DNA from 3 places in the Exiguobacterium sp. s157 genome. Region 2 is predicted to be linked to each of the others. Evidence: predicted binding sites of a transcription regulator. Region 2 holds the regulator's gene; each other region holds the start of a gene.

Region 1 (5,887 bases), on a different contig from region 2:
AAAAATCGTACTCAAGAAGACGAGCACCAAGATAATCGGCGGATAGAATACCCGTAAAAAGTAGTTTTGCAAGCTCTCGACGTCACCGACGACGCGAGCGAGCAAATCTCCGCTCCGATACTTGGCAAAGATGCTCGGCACGAGCGGTTCGAGCTGGCGGTAAAACCGGACCCGCAACTCGCTCAAAATCGTGAACGTCGCCCGGTGCGAGGCAAGGCGCTCTTGATAACGCGCACTCGCCCGAATCACACCGAACAATTTAATCAAAACGACAGGCACCATGAGCGCATAGAGCGGCGGTACGAGACCGGCCCGTGAGACGAGGTAACCGCTCGCCGCGAACAAGGCGACGGCCGCGATGCCGGCCACGTACCCAAAGAAGATCGAGAGGACGATATCCTTCTTCTCGCGCATCATCCATTTCGTGATCGTCCAAAGTGAGTTCATCCTCTCACCCCTTTCTGTAGCGTGAACAAGTCAGCGTATTGCGGAACGCTGAGCAATTCGTCATGCGTACCTTGGGCGAGGAGCTTCCCATCGTCCATGAACCAAATCGCGTCCGCCTGCTTGATCGTATGCAAGCGATGCGCGACCGTGACAAGCGTCGCCTCGCGCGACAACTCCTCAATCGAGCGCCGAACGATTTGCTCCGTCACTAAATCGAGCCCTGTCGTCGGTTCATCGAACAAGATGATGCCCGGTCGTTTCAAGAAGGCGCGGGCCAAGGCGAGCCGTTGCCGTTCGCCTCCAGACAATCCATAACCGCCTTCACCGAGTTCGGTATGAATGCCGTTCGGCAATTGCGCGATGACATCGTTCAATCCGGCTGCATTCGCGGCTTCAAGGATGTTTATCTCGTCGGCCGTTTCCCCGAGGGCGATATTATCGGCGACGGTACCGGCGAACAAATACGGATTTTGTGAGATGTAGCCAATCGTGTCATACCATGACGAATCGGTGTATGTCTCGAGCGGTTCTCCGTCGACGAGGACACGTCCACTGTCCGGTTTCACGAGCCCGGACAACACGTTCAATACGGTCGTCTTACCGGACCCGCTCGCCCCGACGAGCGCCACGTGGGCACCGGCAGGAATCACACCGCTTAATGGATGCAGCGTAAAGCGTCCACCTTCATAGGCGAACGAGACGGCGTCGAGCTCGAGGTCGGGTGTCGGGCTCGTCAACGTCCGGTCGCCCCAGGTCAAGCGTTCATCCGGTGCATCGAGCGCCTCGAAAATACGGTCGGCCGCCCCCATGCTGCCTCGTCCGGTGTGGAACGCACCGCCGAGGTCTTTGATGGCCAAATAGTATTCCGGGGCCAAGACGAGAATCAAAAAGCCGGAGAAGAACGTCAAGTTCTCCCAGACGACCATTTGGAGCGCCACTTCGAGTGCGACGACGCCCGTGCTGAGCATCGAGATGAACTCGAGCATGAGACCCGACAGGAACGCCGTCTTCAAGACGACCATCGTCGCGTCGCGGAAATCGAGACTGCTCTTTTCAATCGCTTGCGCCTCACGCTCGGTCCGACCGTATAGTTTGAGCGTCGTTAATCCTTGCAACACGTCCAAGAACTTGCCGGAGAACTGATTCATTTTCTCCATCTGCTGTTCTGACTTCTTCTGGGTCGCAATCCCGATGATGATGAAGAAAATTGGGATGAATGGAGCCGTCACCATCATGATGACGCCTGAAATCCAATGTTGGCTGAAGACGACGACGAGAATGAGTAGTGGAATAATCGACGTTTGAATGACTTGCGGCCAATATTGGCTAAAGTAGGCATCGACTTCGTCGACCGCGTCCATGAACACGCTCACCTTTTTACCGGATTGACCGGATAGTGACGTCTCAATCGGATTCGACGTATAGCGGTCGAGCAATTGCAATCGGAGTGTTCGTTTCGCCTTTTCTGACAGGCTCGCTCCAATCCTCCCCGACATATAGCCGAAACCAGCTCGTGTGACGAGCGCGAGGATGAGCCACCCGAGCGTCGGAACGATGCTTTCAAACGATGCATTTTTTAAAAAGACTTGATCGACAATGTCGACAATCAAATAGGCTTGAGCTAAAATCGACAACCCGATCATCACTGCCGCGATGATGAGTCCGACGATATGGCGTTTTTCTGCTAAAGCGAGAGCTTGCAGTCGTTTCACTGCGTTCATCCTTTCTATCAATCAGGAGACTTTTTCTTTGTGAGGATTCTCACTAATTATACCTGATGCACCCTTGCAAGGCGAACGCTTCGCTTCCTCAGACATGCAAAAAACGCCACGTCCCACACGCGGCGCCATCACAGCGACTGTTCAAAATATTCAGGATGACCGATCATCAATTCCCGCGCATCAAATTGAAGCACGTCTTCTTTTCGCAACCGCGACAAGATGTTCGATACGGTCTCTCGTGACGTGCCCGACAAGCGCGAAATCTCAATCGTCGTGAACGGGCAGCGGACACGAACGCCCGTCGCTTCCGCCTCCCCGAGGTCTTCAATCAAGTAATGAATCGTGTTGAGCACCCGGTCGGTCGCACTCGGTGTGATGATGTCCTGGACACGGCGCTCGTGCAAATCGAGAATCCGGTTCATCTGTCCGACGATGTGGAGCAACATCGATGCGTTCCGCGAGACGAGTTGTTCGAATCGATCGGTCGGCATATAGATGACCTCGATATCGGTCAACGCCTCGGCTGAATGTTGATAGTACGGTTCCGTCAGCAAGCCGCGATACGGGAACAACTGCTTCGGTTTCAAGTAGTCCGTATATTGATGTGTCGCCGTCTCGTTGCAACGTTCAAGCTTCACATAACCGCTAATCAAGAAATAGACCCGTTCCCGGGGATCGCCCTCTATGAACAAGAGTTGACCTTTCCGATACGTGCGGCAATAGACATGCGGCAACAGCGCCTCGAGCTCTCGTGTGGCACATTTGGCGAACACATCAAGCTGTCTCAAATCGTCCACCGTCCATTTTGGTTTCATGTCGCATCCTCCAATCCATCTTGCCTCTCTTTTAAGTATAAAGCGACCTCTTATTGAAAACGCTTACAAAATCCGACGATTTTCTGACAAAAAAAGAAGGGCATGAACCGCCCCTCTTCGTCACAATAAAGTATTCAGTCGAGCATCAATTCCATGATCGCGTCTTGCAGGTCGCGATCGAGTTCGAGCGCATGTAAATCGAACAGCCATGCTTCGAGTCGCGTCTTCGCCGCCGCTGACCGGTATAACCGGTCTTTTAAATCGTATGAGATTTCCGCACGGTCCAAGAAGCGATACAACCGATCGAGACGATGGTCGTTCGCCGTCACATCGACCGGGAGTTCCACGGTCAGCTCGTCTCTGATCGGTCCGAGCTCGAGGCGAAGCGTCTGTGTCTCCCGTTTGTATTCACCAGACCCGGTCACCCCTCGAAGGAGCAACGTGACATGGCGGTCCACCGGTAACACAGACCGGTCACCTGTCACTTGGATATGAAGGCTCCGTTCCTCCCAATCGAGCGTGAACGTCGTCTCGGCGTAGGCTCCCGTCTCATAGCCACGGTCCTTCCCATTGTCTTCATAGAGCGTGAACGTGTTCGAGGCGCCTGGGAAGATGAGCACTTCCAAATCGGCCGGGTTGTCGGTATCGTTTCGACCCGAATGGTGTGGTGCCATCGGGATAATCGCCCCGGCTTTGGCGAACACCGCCTGATCTTCGAGCCCACGGAACATGCGAACCGATTTGTCTCCGCTGTAGCGATGACCCGTGAAGAAGTCGAACCAGTCGCCTTTCGGTAGCCAGACGTTCGTCGCCGCCACGTGGAGCTGTCGATTCATCGGTTCGACGATTGGGGAGACGATGAGTTCACTGCCGAAGTAATACTCATTCGGCACCTCATATGCCGCGTCTTCGTCCGGGTGCTCGTAATACATCGGTAAGACGAGCGGCAAGGCGCCGACATGATTTCGCCAGTTCATCGTATAGGTATATGGAATCAATTGATGGCGCAGACGCAGGAACGTCTTCATCGACCGTTCCGCCTCGAGACCGAAGCGCCACGGCTCCTTGCCGTTGAACGTACTCAATGTCGAGTGCAGTCGCATAATCGGGCTGAATACACCGAATGCGACCCAGCGCGCGGCGAGTTCATCATCTTTCGACCCACGATAATGGCCGCCGATGTCATGACTCCACCAGCCATAGCCGATATTGGCCGCCGTCGCTGTAAAGTATGGTTGGAAGGCCAGGGACGCCCACGAAATCAACGTGTCGCCCGAAAAACCGACCGGATACCGATGGCTGCCCGGCCCGGCGTAACGGGAGAAGATGAGCGGACGGTTGCCGTCACGGGCGATGTCGGCCGCATGATAGTGATTTAACATCCAGAGCGGGTCGAGCCCCTCCATTTTCGAGGTCGAGCCTTGTTGCCAGTCAATCCACCAAAAATCGACGCCGTCGACTTCATGCGGATGGTGCATCTGCTCGAAATAAGCTTGAATGAAGCGCTTATCAGAGAAGTCGAACGGAATGCGGTCACCCTGGGACGGGTCGATGCCCATCGCCTCGGCCATCGCCGTATACTGATCTTCGAAGGCACGCACGCCGTCCGCCGGGTGCAAGTTCAACGTGACGAGCAGACTCTCTTGTTTGAGCCACGTCAAGAAGCCTTTCGGGTCCGGGAACAGGTTTTTATTCCATGAATAACCCGTCCATCCGCTCCCGTATTCTTCGGGGACATCGGTGACGTGCCAATCCATGTCGATGACGCTGACCGAGAACGGGATGTCTTCTGTCTTAAACCGACGCATGAGTTCTTTATATTCCGTCTCGTCGTAGCGCCAATAGCGGCTCCACCAGTTGCCGAGCGCTTTTCGTGGCAACAGCGGCGTCGGGCCTGTCAGTTGATAGAAGTCACGCAGCGCCCGCTTATATTCATGTCCATAACCGAAATAGTACAAGTCATGGATATGCTTCCGTCTCGGTTCCACAAAACGATCCTCGGTCATGATGAACGAATCGGAGTCATCGATGACGGCATATCCTTGTTTTGAGGCGATGCCCTCACCGAGTTCCGTCGCCCCGTCGACATGGTCGAGCGTTCGCGCCGTCCCTTTCAACGTCCGCTCCGGTCCGTTAAATGTATAGCGGCTATAGTACGTACTGAAGTTCCCTTTCACATCGACGTAGAGCGTGTTCGGCGCGAACGGCCCTTTCGTGTAATAGAGGTGGACGTGCTCCGTGATGATTTGCAGTTCCGTCTCATCCTCGATCACGCGAAACTCCGGGACTGCGAACGCCCGGTTAAAGACGACTTGGGTCGGCCGGTCCTCGAACACTCCATCTTCCGCGTATTCCATCCGAATCAGTTGGCTCGTCAGTACCGTGAAGCGATAGCAGCTCCCTTGGACGATTGCTCGATTATCTGCCTGTGGTTTCATTTGTTGCGTATAGACGTTCTCCTCTTCAAATAGACGCATAAGCTCGAGCGTTACCGCTCTTCGTCACTCCCCTTCTAATTTGTGCAAACGTTTACACTCAAAATGATAGCAATGTCTAAATCGACATACAACATTCCTTCCCCATGTCGGACCATAAAAAACGACGAGCTACCAATTCAGAAAAAAAGCCACAGACGCTGTTGTCTGTGGCGTTGAGTTTATTGTTGGAGCGTCGCGGCGAGTCGGACGCGCGTCCCGACTTCGCCTCGGACCGCCGCAAGGGCTTGTTCGAGCGACGTGATGACGGCGACCCGGTCGTGGCCTGACTCGGCGAACTGAAGGGCGGCCCGAACTTTCGGCAACATACTGCCCGGTGCGAACTGGCCTTCGGCGATATACGTCTCGAGCTGTTCTTTCGTCGTCTCCTCGAGCGCCCGAGCCGACGGGGTCCCGAAATCGACGAACA
Region 2 (5,887 bases):
TGTCCGCTTTCGAGAGGACTTGTCCTCCGACGACGCGGTGTGTGCCGACTTCATAGACGAGTTTGAACTGAACCGGTTCCGCTGTCGGCATGAACTCCGGACGGTACGCATCCTCAATCATGACGCTCTCGACGTCAAGACCGAACAGGCCGGCCGCTTCTTCCGTGAGACCTGATGAAGCAATGTTCCAATCGTAGAGACGGAGACCTGACGTTCCTTGCGTCCCTTGATAACGGACACGCGGTGCAATCAAGTTCTCTGCGACGAGCGTTCCCATGCGGACGGCGTTCGTCGCGAGCGGGATGTAGGCGTGTGTGCGCGCCGGGTTGTAATAGACGGCACAGCTGTCACCAGCCGCGAAGACGTCCGGGTTGCTCGTGCGCATATACTCGTCGACGATGATGGCGCCGTTGCCGAGCATGTCGACTTGGCCTTGAAGGAGTCCCGTGTTCGGGCGGAAGCCGACACAAAGGATGACGAGGTCGGCCTCGAACTCACCTTTATCGGTCACGACGTGTGTGACGTTTCCATCTGTACCACGGAACGCTTCGACCGTCTGGCCGAGCTCGAGGTCGATGCCGCGTGACGTCATATCTGCTTCAAGTTGATCCGTGAACGATTTGTCGAGATATTTGTTCAAGATGCGGTCGGCGCTATCGATGAACGTGACGTGTTTGCCGTACACTTCGAACGCTTCGACGAGCTCGACGCCGATATAGCCGGCACCGATGACGGCGATGTTCGTCGCGTCTTTTGCCCGCTCGATGATGCGTTGGGCGTGGCCATAGTTTTTGCAGAGCTCAATCCCAGTCATCTCGATGCCAGGAAGCGTCGGGACGATCGGCCATGAACCAGTCGTGACGATCAAACGGTCGAACGTGTCATAGACGTCTTCTCCCGTGTCTAGGTTTTTCGCATGGACCGTCTTCGCTTCCGTGTCGATGTTCAACACGTCGTGCTTCATGCGCATCGTCGCACCGAGTTCTTCGAGTTCGGTCGGTGACGCGTAGAAGAGCTCTTCAGCACGTTTGACGACACCGCCAACGTGGAGGGCGATCCCACACGAGAGGAAGCTGACGTTGTCGTTGCGCTCATATACCGTGATGTCGAGATTGTCGTGCTTGGCGAGTAATCCTTTGACGGCTGCTGTTCCTGCGTGTGTACATCCGATGACTGCGATTTTCATATGGTTGTCTCTCCTTTGAGTGTTAGGCAAGTTAGTGTTTGTGATAAATATCACATTTACTTTCTGAACTTAGTGTACTATTTCACAAGAAGGTTTGACAATCCTTTTGCTCACTTTTTCACGTAAATATGTCGAAAGTTTGAACACCCACTGTGACAACAAAAAAGCACCGTCCCGTTAAGGAACGATGCTCACTTCTCATTCATTTGTTTCATCAAATCCATCTGCTCTTTCACCATCGCCTCTTTCTCACGACGGAGCACGCCCCGGTACGTGATGCGTGAAATCGATAAGCTGATTTCATACAAGAAGAAGAGCGGCAATGACACCATGAGATGCGACGTCAAATCCGGCGGCGTGATGAACGCGGCGATGACGAACAAGGCGAAGTACGCATACTTCCGAATTTTTGATAAGAAGTACGGCGTCACGACACCGATGCGCGTCAAGAACATCGTCACGACCGGCAACTGGAACAACAGTCCGAATGGGATGGTCAGTTGCAGCAAGAACGTGAAGTAGTTCGACGCCCCGATGATTTGCGTTAGCCCGAGGTCTTGCCCGAGGTCCGTCGAGATATCGAGGACGAGCGGGAACAACCAATAATAGGCGAACGCGAGACCGATCAGGAACAAGATGAAGATGATCGGGATATAGGCGAGCGTCGCTTTCCGCTCGTTCGGATGCAGACCAGGTGCGACGAACGCCCACAGTTGATACAGTAGAAACGGACCGGATGTGACGAGCCCGATGACGAGCGCCAAGTTCAAGTAAATCATGAGCGGGTCCGCGACCCCAAAGGCGTTCAGTTCGAGCCCTCGTTCGACGAGGTCCGCCTGCAGATAGGCGAGCACGTATTTGACACTCGGCAAAGCGATCAAAAAGAAGGCAAAGACGACAAATGCCGACAGCATCAGTCGTCTCCGCAGCTCTGTCAAGTGATCGGACAGCGCCCGCTCTTGATCAGGTTGATGATTCATGATTACTGCTCTTTCTTCTCAAGTTCTTTCTTATCTTTCTCGTCATGTTCGTTCATCATGCCGTTCGTGGCATTTTTGAACTCACGGAGCGTTTGACCAGCGGCGCGTCCGAATTCAGGCAATTTCTTCGGCCCGAAGATGATGAGCGCGACGATGGCGATAATGAAGATACTTGCGCCTCCTGGAATACCGACGACGAGCAACGATGATAGTAATTCCATTATTGATGGACCCCCTCAGCAGATGGATAGTGTTGCATAAAGTAAATGAGCGACTGGAGTTCGATCGACAAGTCGATGTGATGGACGCGGACCGTGTCCGGCACCGTAAGACGGGCCGGCGTGAAGTTCAAGATGCCTTTGATGCCGAAGCGGACCAAGTCGTCCGCGACAGGCTGCGCATAGGCAGACGGCACCGTTAAGATGGCGACGTCAATCTTGTTCTGTTTCATGATCTGTTCCATCTCATCGACGTGATGAATCGGGACACCGGACATCGTCGTGCCGACTTTTGTCTCGTCTGCGTCGAACCCGACGACGATATGTGTGTTATTGTTTTTAAGGAAGTTATAGTTGACGAAAGCTGTCCCAAGATGACCAACCCCGACTAAGGCGACGTTCGTAATCTCGTCCTGATTCAGTGTCTTACGGAAAAAGTCTAACAGATACTGTACGTTATAGCCATATCCCTTTTTACCGAGCGCACCGAAGTACGAAAAATCGCGACGGATCGTGGCCGAATCGACCTTGACCGCCTCGCTCAGTTCAGCAGAAGAGACACGCTGTTTTCCTGATGAATGTAGGCTTTGGATAAACCGATAGTATAGTGGCAACCGTTTGGCTGTCGCTTGCGGAATCTTTGGTTCGTTTTGACTCAACGGAAAGAGCCTCCTTTTTACGACGCGTTTCAAACGAATCTAATTTCATACACCTTGATTGTAAACGAATTCACATGACCACTCAATGAATATACCTGAAATGGGGAAGAAATAAAGTATACTAAATAGAGAGAAAGGGGTTTTTTCACTTGATCCTACTGCAAGTCAATAACTTATCGAAATCATTCGGCGTCGAGCCGATTTTAGAGAACGTCAAACTCGAGATTCAAGAAGGCGAACGTGTCGCCCTCGTCGGCCGCAACGGCGCCGGCAAATCGACGCTGCTCAAAGTCATCGCCGGGGAATACAACTACGATTCAGGTGACATCATGAAGCCGAAAGACGTCACCATCGGCTATCTCGCCCAAGATTCAGGGTTAGAGTCGAACGAGACGATTTGGAACGAGATGCTCACCGTCTTCACCGATTTGATCGAACAGGAGAAGACGCTCCGCCGCATGGAACAAGACATGGGTTCTGAGCGCATCTTGAACGACCCGGCCGCCTATGAGCGTCTGCTGTCGTCTTACGATGAAGAACAACACACGTTCAAAGACCGCGGTGGCTATCAATATGAGGCGACGATCCGCTCCGTCCTTCACGGGATGCGTTTCTATCCGGACGACTTCGAACGCCGCATCGATACGCTCTCCGGCGGACAACGGACACGTCTCGCCCTCGCGAAGATGCTGCTCCAAAGTCCCGACCTGCTCATCTTGGATGAGCCGACGAACCACTTGGACATCGAGACACTCGGCTGGCTCGAGAAGTATTTGAGCGGCTATAAAGGCGCCGTCCTCATCGTCTCCCACGACCGCTACTTCCTCGACCGCGTCGTATCGGTCGTCTATGAGCTGTCCCGCCACCGCAGCCGTCGCTTCGTCGGCAACTACACGAAGTACCTTGAACAGAAGGCTGCCATTTACGAGCAAGAGAAGAAGCAGTTCGATTCGCAACAAGAAGAGATCGCCAAGATGCAGGACTTCATCCAGCGTAACATCGCCCGGGCAACGACGACGAAGCGGGCCCAGAGTGTCCGCAAGCGTCTCGAGAAAGTCGACCGAATGGAAGCGCCGGACGGTGATGAGCGTAGTGCCGTCCTCTCGTTCTCGATTAAACGCCAAAGTGGGAACGACGTGTTGAGCGGCAGCGACCTCGCCATCGGCTATGAGGAACCAATCGCCCAGCAGCTCCGCTTCCAACTGCAGCGCGGCGAATCGGTCGCCCTCGTCGGCCCGAACGGAGTCGGCAAATCGACGCTCTTGAAAGTGTTGACGAAACAACAGCCGGCCCTTACCGGTGACATCCGCTACGGTACCGGCGTCGAAATCGGCTACTACGACCAGGAGCAACAGAACTTGTCGGATGCCAACCGCGTCATCGACGAGATTTGGAACGATTGGCCGCTCATGCGCGAACAAGAAGTGCGGAGCCTGCTCGGCCAGTTCCTGTTCAGCGGCGACGACGTCATGAAGCGCGTCCATGAACTGTCGGGTGGAGAGCGGGCCCGTTTGACGCTCGCGAAACTGAAGCTCGAGCAACCGAACTTGCTCATCTTGGATGAGCCGACGAACCACTTGGACCTCGACTCGAAGATGATTCTCGAGAACGCCCTCGTCGACTATCCGGGCACGATCCTATTCGTCTCGCACGACCGCTACTTCATCGACCGGCTCGCGACGCGCGTCTTAGAGATCACGCCGAACGGCATCGACGAATACCTCGGCGATTACTCATATTATGTCGAGAAGAAAGAAGAACTTGAAGAACTGGCCCGACTCGCCCGCGAAGAGACGAAACAAGTCATCGTCAAGAAACAGCGCGCCGACAAGGAGCAGCAACGTGAGGAACGCCGGATGAAACAACGGATCGAGGAAATCGAGCTCACCATCGAACAACACGAGGCCCGTCTCGAGGAAATCGAGCAGCTCTTGTGTGAACCGGACGTCTTCAACGACTTCGCTCGGGCACAGGAACTGTCGACCGAGTCCGACGCGACGAAAGAATCGATCACGGCACTGTATGCAGAATGGGAGGAGCTCCATTCATGATGCGATTCCGTGCGATGCGAATCGAATGGATGCACGCCTTTCTTACCGGTCTCGCCTATATCGTGCCGACGGGGACGGAATTCGTATCCGAGCTGATTCGCGGGGAACCGACGATCGTTCCGTCGTTCCTGTTTTATTTCCTGCCGGTCGTCATCGGCTTCATCATCCAGACGTGGAGCGGGATTGTGATCAGTTTGTTGAGCGGCCTACTCATGAGCACGCTGTTCATCCGCCTCGTCGTTTGGCCGGTCGACGTGACCGTCCACAACTTTTACACCCCAGGCTCGGTGTGGGGACACTTCTATCAGTCGACTCTCCTCATGTGGGTGCTCGCCCTGATCGTCTTCATCGTGAGCTGGGTGAACATGTGGTACAAACAGAACAAACATCATCCGGACGTATAAAAAAGGGAAGCCGTCTCCAACGTGAACTGAGCCCCGTAAAATGGACAGTTTAATAAAAAACCCACGTTTTCTATGCTGCGATCAGATGGCCCCGATATTGCTCCGGGGTCATCTTTTTTAGGTTCCATTGACCGCGTTCGCAGTTGTAATAGCTTATGTAGTCCCCGACCATCTCTCGGACTTCATCGACTGACCCGCACGAACGGTTGGTGACATAGTCCTTCAAATGACCGAAGAACGATTCGATCGGTGCGTTGTCGAGACAGTTGCCCCGACGTGACATGGACTGGATCAGTCCGAGGTCGCCAACGAGTTGCTGGTAGTCCGGATGGGTGTAGTGAAAGCCTTGATCCGAATGGATCATCGCCTCGGGATGCAGGTTCCCTTGG
Region 3 (5,887 bases), on a different contig from region 2:
GAACGCCCGCTGGGGAAGTCTGTATGACGCCTTGTACGGAACGGACGTCATCGACGAAGAGGACGGGAAAACGAAGTCGAGTGGTTATAATCCAGTCCGAGGTGAAGCGGTCATCGCCTACGCCAAACAGTTTCTCGACGATACATTTCCGCTCCGGGAGGGCTCGCACGAAGAAGCGAACGGCTATCTCGTGTCAGAGGGCAGGCCATACGCCATCATCGAAGGGAACCGCATCGCGTTTCAAGACGATTGTCTCGTCGGCTATGTCGGGGAAACGAGTGATCCGAATAAGCTCTTGCTCGTCCATAACGGGATTCACGCCGAGTTGCAGTTTGACCGGGACCACCCAATCGGACGGGTCGATCGAGCAGGGCTCATTGACATCGAACTCGAGTCCGCCTTGTCTGCCATCGTCGACTGTGAAGACTCGGTTGCCGCTGTTCGGGCGGAAGACAAGGTCCACCTTTACGCGAACTGGCTAGGCCTGATGGACGGGACGCTCGAAGCAACATTCACGAAAGGAGGTCGGCCGCTCACTCGGAAGTTGAACCCTGACCGGAAGTATGTCGGGAAAGACGGGCGTGAAGTCACGCTTCCGGGCCGATCGCTCCTCTTTATTCGAAACGTCGGGCACTTGATGACGACAGACTTGATGCTCGACGCGGAAGGGCGTGAAGTACCGGAAGGGATCTTGGACGGGATTTTCACTGCGCTCATCGCGAGCCGCCATCTTGATGCCAGACGAAATTCCCGCGAACGCTCCATCTATATCGTCAAACCGAAGATGCATGGATCTAAGGAAGTCGCGTTCACGAACGACTTGTTCGATGCGATTGAAGATGTACTCGAGTTACCGCGTCACACGCTCAAAGTCGGCGTGATGGACGAGGAGCGACGCACGTCGCTTAATTTGAAGAACTGTATCGAGCAAGTGAAGGAACGCATCGTCTTCATCAATACCGGATTCCTCGACCGGACGGGCGATGAGATTCACTCCTCGCTCACGCTCGGACCGATGCGCAAGAAAGGCGAGATGAAAACATCGGAGTGGCTCGATGCTTATGAACGTCTGAATGTCCAGATCGGGCTTGACGCAGGATTCCATCAACGCGGGCAAATCGGGAAAGGGATGTGGGCGATGCCCGATCGGATGCGCGACATGATGCGTGAAAAAAGCAATCATGTCCGGTCCGGGGCGACGACGGCTTGGGTGCCGTCCCCGACGGCGGCCACGCTTCATGCGCTGCATTACCATCAAGTCGATGCGTTTGACGTTCAGCGTGAGTTGGCGAATCGTTCGTTTAATCCAGCAACTGAGCGAGGGCGTCTGCTCGAGGTACCACTCGCCACGCGTCTCTATACAGATGAGGAAGTGAACGAGGAACTCGAGAACAACCTGCAAGGGTTGCTCGGTTACGTCGTCCGTTGGGTCGAGCAAGGTGTCGGCTGCTCGAAAGTGCCCGATATTCATCATGTCGGGTTGATGGAAGACCGAGCAACGCTTCGTATTTCGAGTCAACATGTCGCCAACTGGCTATACCATGGAATCTGTAGCCGTGAACAAGTCGAAGTGACGCTTTACCGGATGGCCGAGGTCGTCGACGCGCAAAACGCGGAAGATCCGCACTATCGTCCGATGACGCCAGATGTAGACTGCTCCATCGCCTATCAAGCGGCGAAAGAGTTAGTGTTCGAAGGCGATGCATCACCAAATGGATATACGGAACCGATCCTGCACCGGCGCCGCCGACAGTTTTTACAACAAGTGACATTAGAACCGAATTTAAAAGGAGGAGCATCATCATGACAACGAAAAAAATCGAAAGCGAACAGTTGATTGAACGTTGGGTCGTCCGTCGGATCGTCTCGGGGGAATCGACAGCGGCGCTCGCTAACACGGCGTTCGTCTATGGGAACGATTTGATGCGCCTCGTGCTCGACCGGGCCGACGGGTCGCTCCAAATCATGAGAGAGCCGGTCGAAGAGGTCGTCATATTCCGTAAACCAGAAGATCGTGACGAAGAAAACGTCTGTCGTTGCTGCGGGATGGAGCACTCGTCATTCAAAGCGGCGCTCGAATGCTGTGCATACTTGGATTAAGCTTGCATTATCTGTTATATAACAAACGATAAATATATAAATTAATATAATACAGGAGGAATGGATATGAATGAACAACAAATGCAACTAGAGGATATGTTACAGTCGGAACGGTTTAACGGGGTCGAACGTCCATATGGGGTCAAAGACGTGATGAGGCTTCGGGGGTCTGTCCTAATCGAGCATACGCTCGCGACAAAAGGAGCGGAACGGTTATGGGAGTTACTCCACGAACGAGACTACGTCCACGCGCTCGGCGCGTTGACGGGGAACCAGGCCATCCAGCAAGTGAAGGCGGGTCTCGAAGCCATCTATTTGAGCGGATGGCAAGTCGCCGCCGATGCGAACTTGTCGGGACACATGTACCCGGACCAAAGCCTATACCCGGCTAACTCGGTGCCGAGCGTCGTCAAACGGATTAACCAGGCGCTTCAACGGGCCGATCAAATTCAAACGGCGGAAGGGAAAGGCGATACGCATTGGTTCGCCCCGATCGTCGCTGACATGGAAGCCGGTTTCGGCGGTGTGCTCAACGTGTTCGAGTTGACGAAGGCGATGATTGAGGCGGGTGCAGCCGGCGTCCACTTGGAGGATCAACTCTCTTCAGAGAAGAAGTGCGGTCACCTCGGCGGCAAAGTGTTGCTCCCGACACAGACGGCCGTGAAAAACTTGATTGCCGCACGTCTCGCGGCAGACGTCATGGGGGTGTCGACGATTATCGTCGCCCGGACCGACGCCCACGCCGCGAACTTGATTACGAGCGACATCGACCCAATCGACCATCCGTTCATCGTCGGTGACCGGACACCGGAAGGGTTTTACCGCACCGAGGCAGGCATCGAGCAGGCAATCGCGCGTGGTCTTGCCTACGCACCGTACGCCGACCTCGTCTGGTGCGAGACGTCCGAGCCCGATTTGGATGAGGCACGCCAATTCGCAAATGCGATTCACGCGAAATATCCGGGCAAACTGCTTGCTTACAACTGCTCACCTTCGTTCAACTGGAAGAAGAAGCTGTCAGACGAGGAAATCGCAACGTTCCAACAAGAAATTGGTGCGATGGGGTACAAGTTCCAATTCGTCACGCTCGCTGGTTTCCACTCGCTCAACTTCGGAATGTTCGAACTCGCACGCGGATACAAAGCCCGCGGGATGGCTGCCTATTCCGAGTTGCAGCAAGCTGAATTCTCGGCGGAGCAGCATGGCTATACGGCGACACGTCACCAGCGCGAAGTCGGGACCGGGTACTTTGATGAAGTGTCACTCGTCATTTCTGGAGGCCAGTCGTCGACGACGGCATTGGCCGGATCGACCGAGGCAGAGCAATTTGAAACGCCTTCCCATTAATCGACGCCCCTCACAAAATGAGGGGCTGTTTTGTGTCCAAATTTGGAACGCGGCAATCCCGTTCACCTAAATGTGACGTATTTCACATTTTTGTCGTCAAACTCTTGCTACGCTAAACATGTCAAAACGAATATGGAGGTTATGACAGATGACACAGACATTCACGGGCGATACGCACGTATCTGAAATCGTCAAACAATGCCCGCAAGCAGCAGACATCTTCAAACGGAACCGAATCGATTTTTGTTGTGGTGGCAACCGACCACTCGCTGAAGCGACTGACAAATCGAAACGGTCGACAGAAGATATTTTAGAAGAAGTCAATGCGCTCTATCAACGCAAGCAAGAGATGAACGAGAAGAGCATCGATTGGGATGCTGCTTCTTCATCGGAATTGATTGAGCACATCATTTATAAGCATCACCAGTTTTTGACGGACGAATTGCCACAGCTCACACCATATGTGACAAAAGTGTTCCGGGTTCACGGACAAAACCATCCGCACCTCGGACGCATTCATCAACTGTTCAATCAATTGAAAGTGGAACTTGAACAACATATCGTCAAAGAAGAGACGGAAGACTTCCCGACGTTGCTTCGTCATGAGACGGCACCGACAGCTGAAACGAGACGGGAGCTTGATGACATTTTGGCTTCGCTCGAGTCAGAACATGCAGCAGCGGGTGACATCTTGAAAGAGCTTCGGCACATCACGAACGACTATACGCCGCCTGAAGGTGCGTGTGGGACGTATCGTCTTGTCTATCAACGGTTAGAAGCGCTCGAATCGGATACGTTCGAACATATTCATCTCGAGAACAACATTTTATTCCCGCGGGCGCGCACGTTCGCTTAATAAGGGCACACCTCTACTGACGTAGGGGTGTATTTTTGTGACGTTTGATACAGATGGGAGGCGAAGCAATCGCTACGATAAAAGAGAAGCAAAGGAGTGATCAATCATGAAACGGGTGAGTGGAGTCATCATAGGGATGGCAGTCGCCTTATTACTAAGTCAAGTCTGGTCGAGTTCAGATTCGGAGGACACCGTGACCATCCTAGCAGCGGCAAGCTTAGGACCGGCTTTGGAAGAGGTCGAGCGACAACTTGAAGCGGAATTCGATGGGATTGATGTTCGGGTCGTGACGAACGGGAGCGGCGCTTTGCGAGCACAAATCAATCACGGGTCTCCGGCAGATATCTTTTTAGCCGCGAGCGTTGACGATGTCGACCGATTACAAATCCCGATTCTAGAGCGGGATATGTTCTTGCATAACGAATTGTGGCTCGTAACACCGAAAGGGAAACCGTGCGCGGAGACGTGGCACGACTTAAATACATGTGCTCGCATCGTCATCGGTGATCCGATCAATGTCCCGGCCGGTCGTTACGCAAAAGTGGCGCTCGAAGGGGAAGATGTGTGGGAGGAAGTGGAGCCGCGAGTCATGTTCGCCCAAAACGTGAGACAAGTGCTGACGCTCATCGAACAAGGTGACGCCAATGCGGGATTCGTTTATAAAACGGAACTCACGACGGACATCGAGTCGATTCAGTCGGTCCCATTTGAAGCGACGGGTGCGATTTCGTATCCGGCAGTTCGCTTAACGCATGATCCATACGTCCGCGATATCTATGCGCGTTTGTTTGATAATGAGATCCAAGCTCACTTTTTGGCGAAAGGATTTTCCAAATGACGCAATCTCCACTTCAACTCACATTCGAAGTCGGGATGATGGCGACGGTGAGCGCCTTCGTCCTCGCCTTCGGAGCGGCCTATTTCATGCATCACCGTCAATTTAAAGGAAAGCGGCTGCTGGAGACAGTGTTTTTACTGCCGCTCATCTTGCCACCGACAGTCATCGGGTTATACGCCTTGATGGTCCTCGGGAACAACGGGATCGGTGGGTTCTTGCCCGTCACCATCTTGTTCACCAAACAGGCGAACGTCATCGCGTCCGCCTTGGCCGCGTTTCCGCTCATCTACCAAACGATTCGTCTCGGGCTCAAACAACTCGATGCGGAATGGTATGAGGCCGGACGCGTGCTCGGCGGGTCAGAGCGTCAACTGTTCACCTACGTGACGATTCCGCTGCTGTTACCCGCGTTGACGAGCGGCTTCGTCCTCGGCTTCGCCCGATCAATCGGCGAGTTTGGGATTACGATGATGATTGCCGGAAATATCCCGGGCGAGACGATGACGCTCGCCACAGCGATTTATATGGCGACAATCAACGGAGATATGACCCAGGCACTCGTCTGGAGTGGATGGTTGGTTGGTTTGGCGTTTTTAGTCCTATGGCTGAGCGAACGTTACGGCAAACGTCAATATTAGTCGATCACAGCGACTTTTTTCACATAAGACCGGTTCGGAGTATTTAAGATACTTGGGCCGGTCTTTTTCCAAATGTGGACGTGGTCCCCGACAGCGATTTGTTCGAAC

The links. Region 2 encodes Rex, which represses fermentation and respiration genes when NADH is low (regulators of the CRP and FNR family bind a similar motif). Its sites were predicted from a motif close to TTGTGAAATATTTCACAA; they were not measured.
Region 1: a site for Rex is predicted at 2,197-2,214, ahead of cydD (thiol reductant ABC exporter subunit CydD). Genes of this name have one in related genera too.
Region 3: a site for Rex is predicted at 3,518-3,535, ahead of ric (iron-sulfur cluster repair di-iron protein). Genes of this name have one in related genera too.

Annotation. Positions count from the first base shown of each region.
Region 1 is NZ_JACSLQ010000002.1:113,744-119,630, reverse strand. It holds gene cydC (thiol reductant ABC exporter subunit CydC) at 1-447, opposite strand, end outside; gene cydD (thiol reductant ABC exporter subunit CydD) at 444-2,168, opposite strand; gene KNP67_RS04430 (Crp/Fnr family transcriptional regulator) at 2,297-2,983, opposite strand; gene KNP67_RS04425 (glycoside hydrolase family 31 protein) at 3,118-5,460, opposite strand; gene arcC (carbamate kinase) at 5,640-5,887, opposite strand, start outside.
Region 2 is NZ_JACSLQ010000008.1:8,962-14,848, reverse strand. It holds gene KNP67_RS13210 (FAD-dependent oxidoreductase) at 1-1,186, opposite strand, end outside; gene tatC (twin-arginine translocase subunit TatC) at 1,378-2,166, opposite strand; gene KNP67_RS13200 (twin-arginine translocase TatA/TatE family subunit) at 2,169-2,387, opposite strand; gene KNP67_RS13195 (redox-sensing transcriptional repressor Rex) at 2,387-3,043, opposite strand; gene KNP67_RS13190 (ABC-F family ATP-binding cassette domain-containing protein) at 3,193-5,094, shown strand; gene KNP67_RS13185 (hypothetical protein) at 5,091-5,498, shown strand; one part of gene KNP67_RS13180 (IS3 family transposase) at 5,569-5,887, opposite strand, start outside.
Region 3 is NZ_JACSLQ010000003.1:157,950-163,836, reverse strand. It holds gene KNP67_RS08035 (malate synthase G) at 1-1,807, shown strand, start outside; gene KNP67_RS08030 (hypothetical protein) at 1,804-2,100, shown strand; gene aceA (isocitrate lyase) at 2,167-3,447, shown strand; gene ric (iron-sulfur cluster repair di-iron protein) at 3,596-4,303, shown strand; gene modA (molybdate ABC transporter substrate-binding protein) at 4,410-5,141, shown strand; gene modB (molybdate ABC transporter permease subunit) at 5,138-5,779, shown strand; gene KNP67_RS08005 (DUF3221 domain-containing protein) at 5,776-5,887, opposite strand, start outside.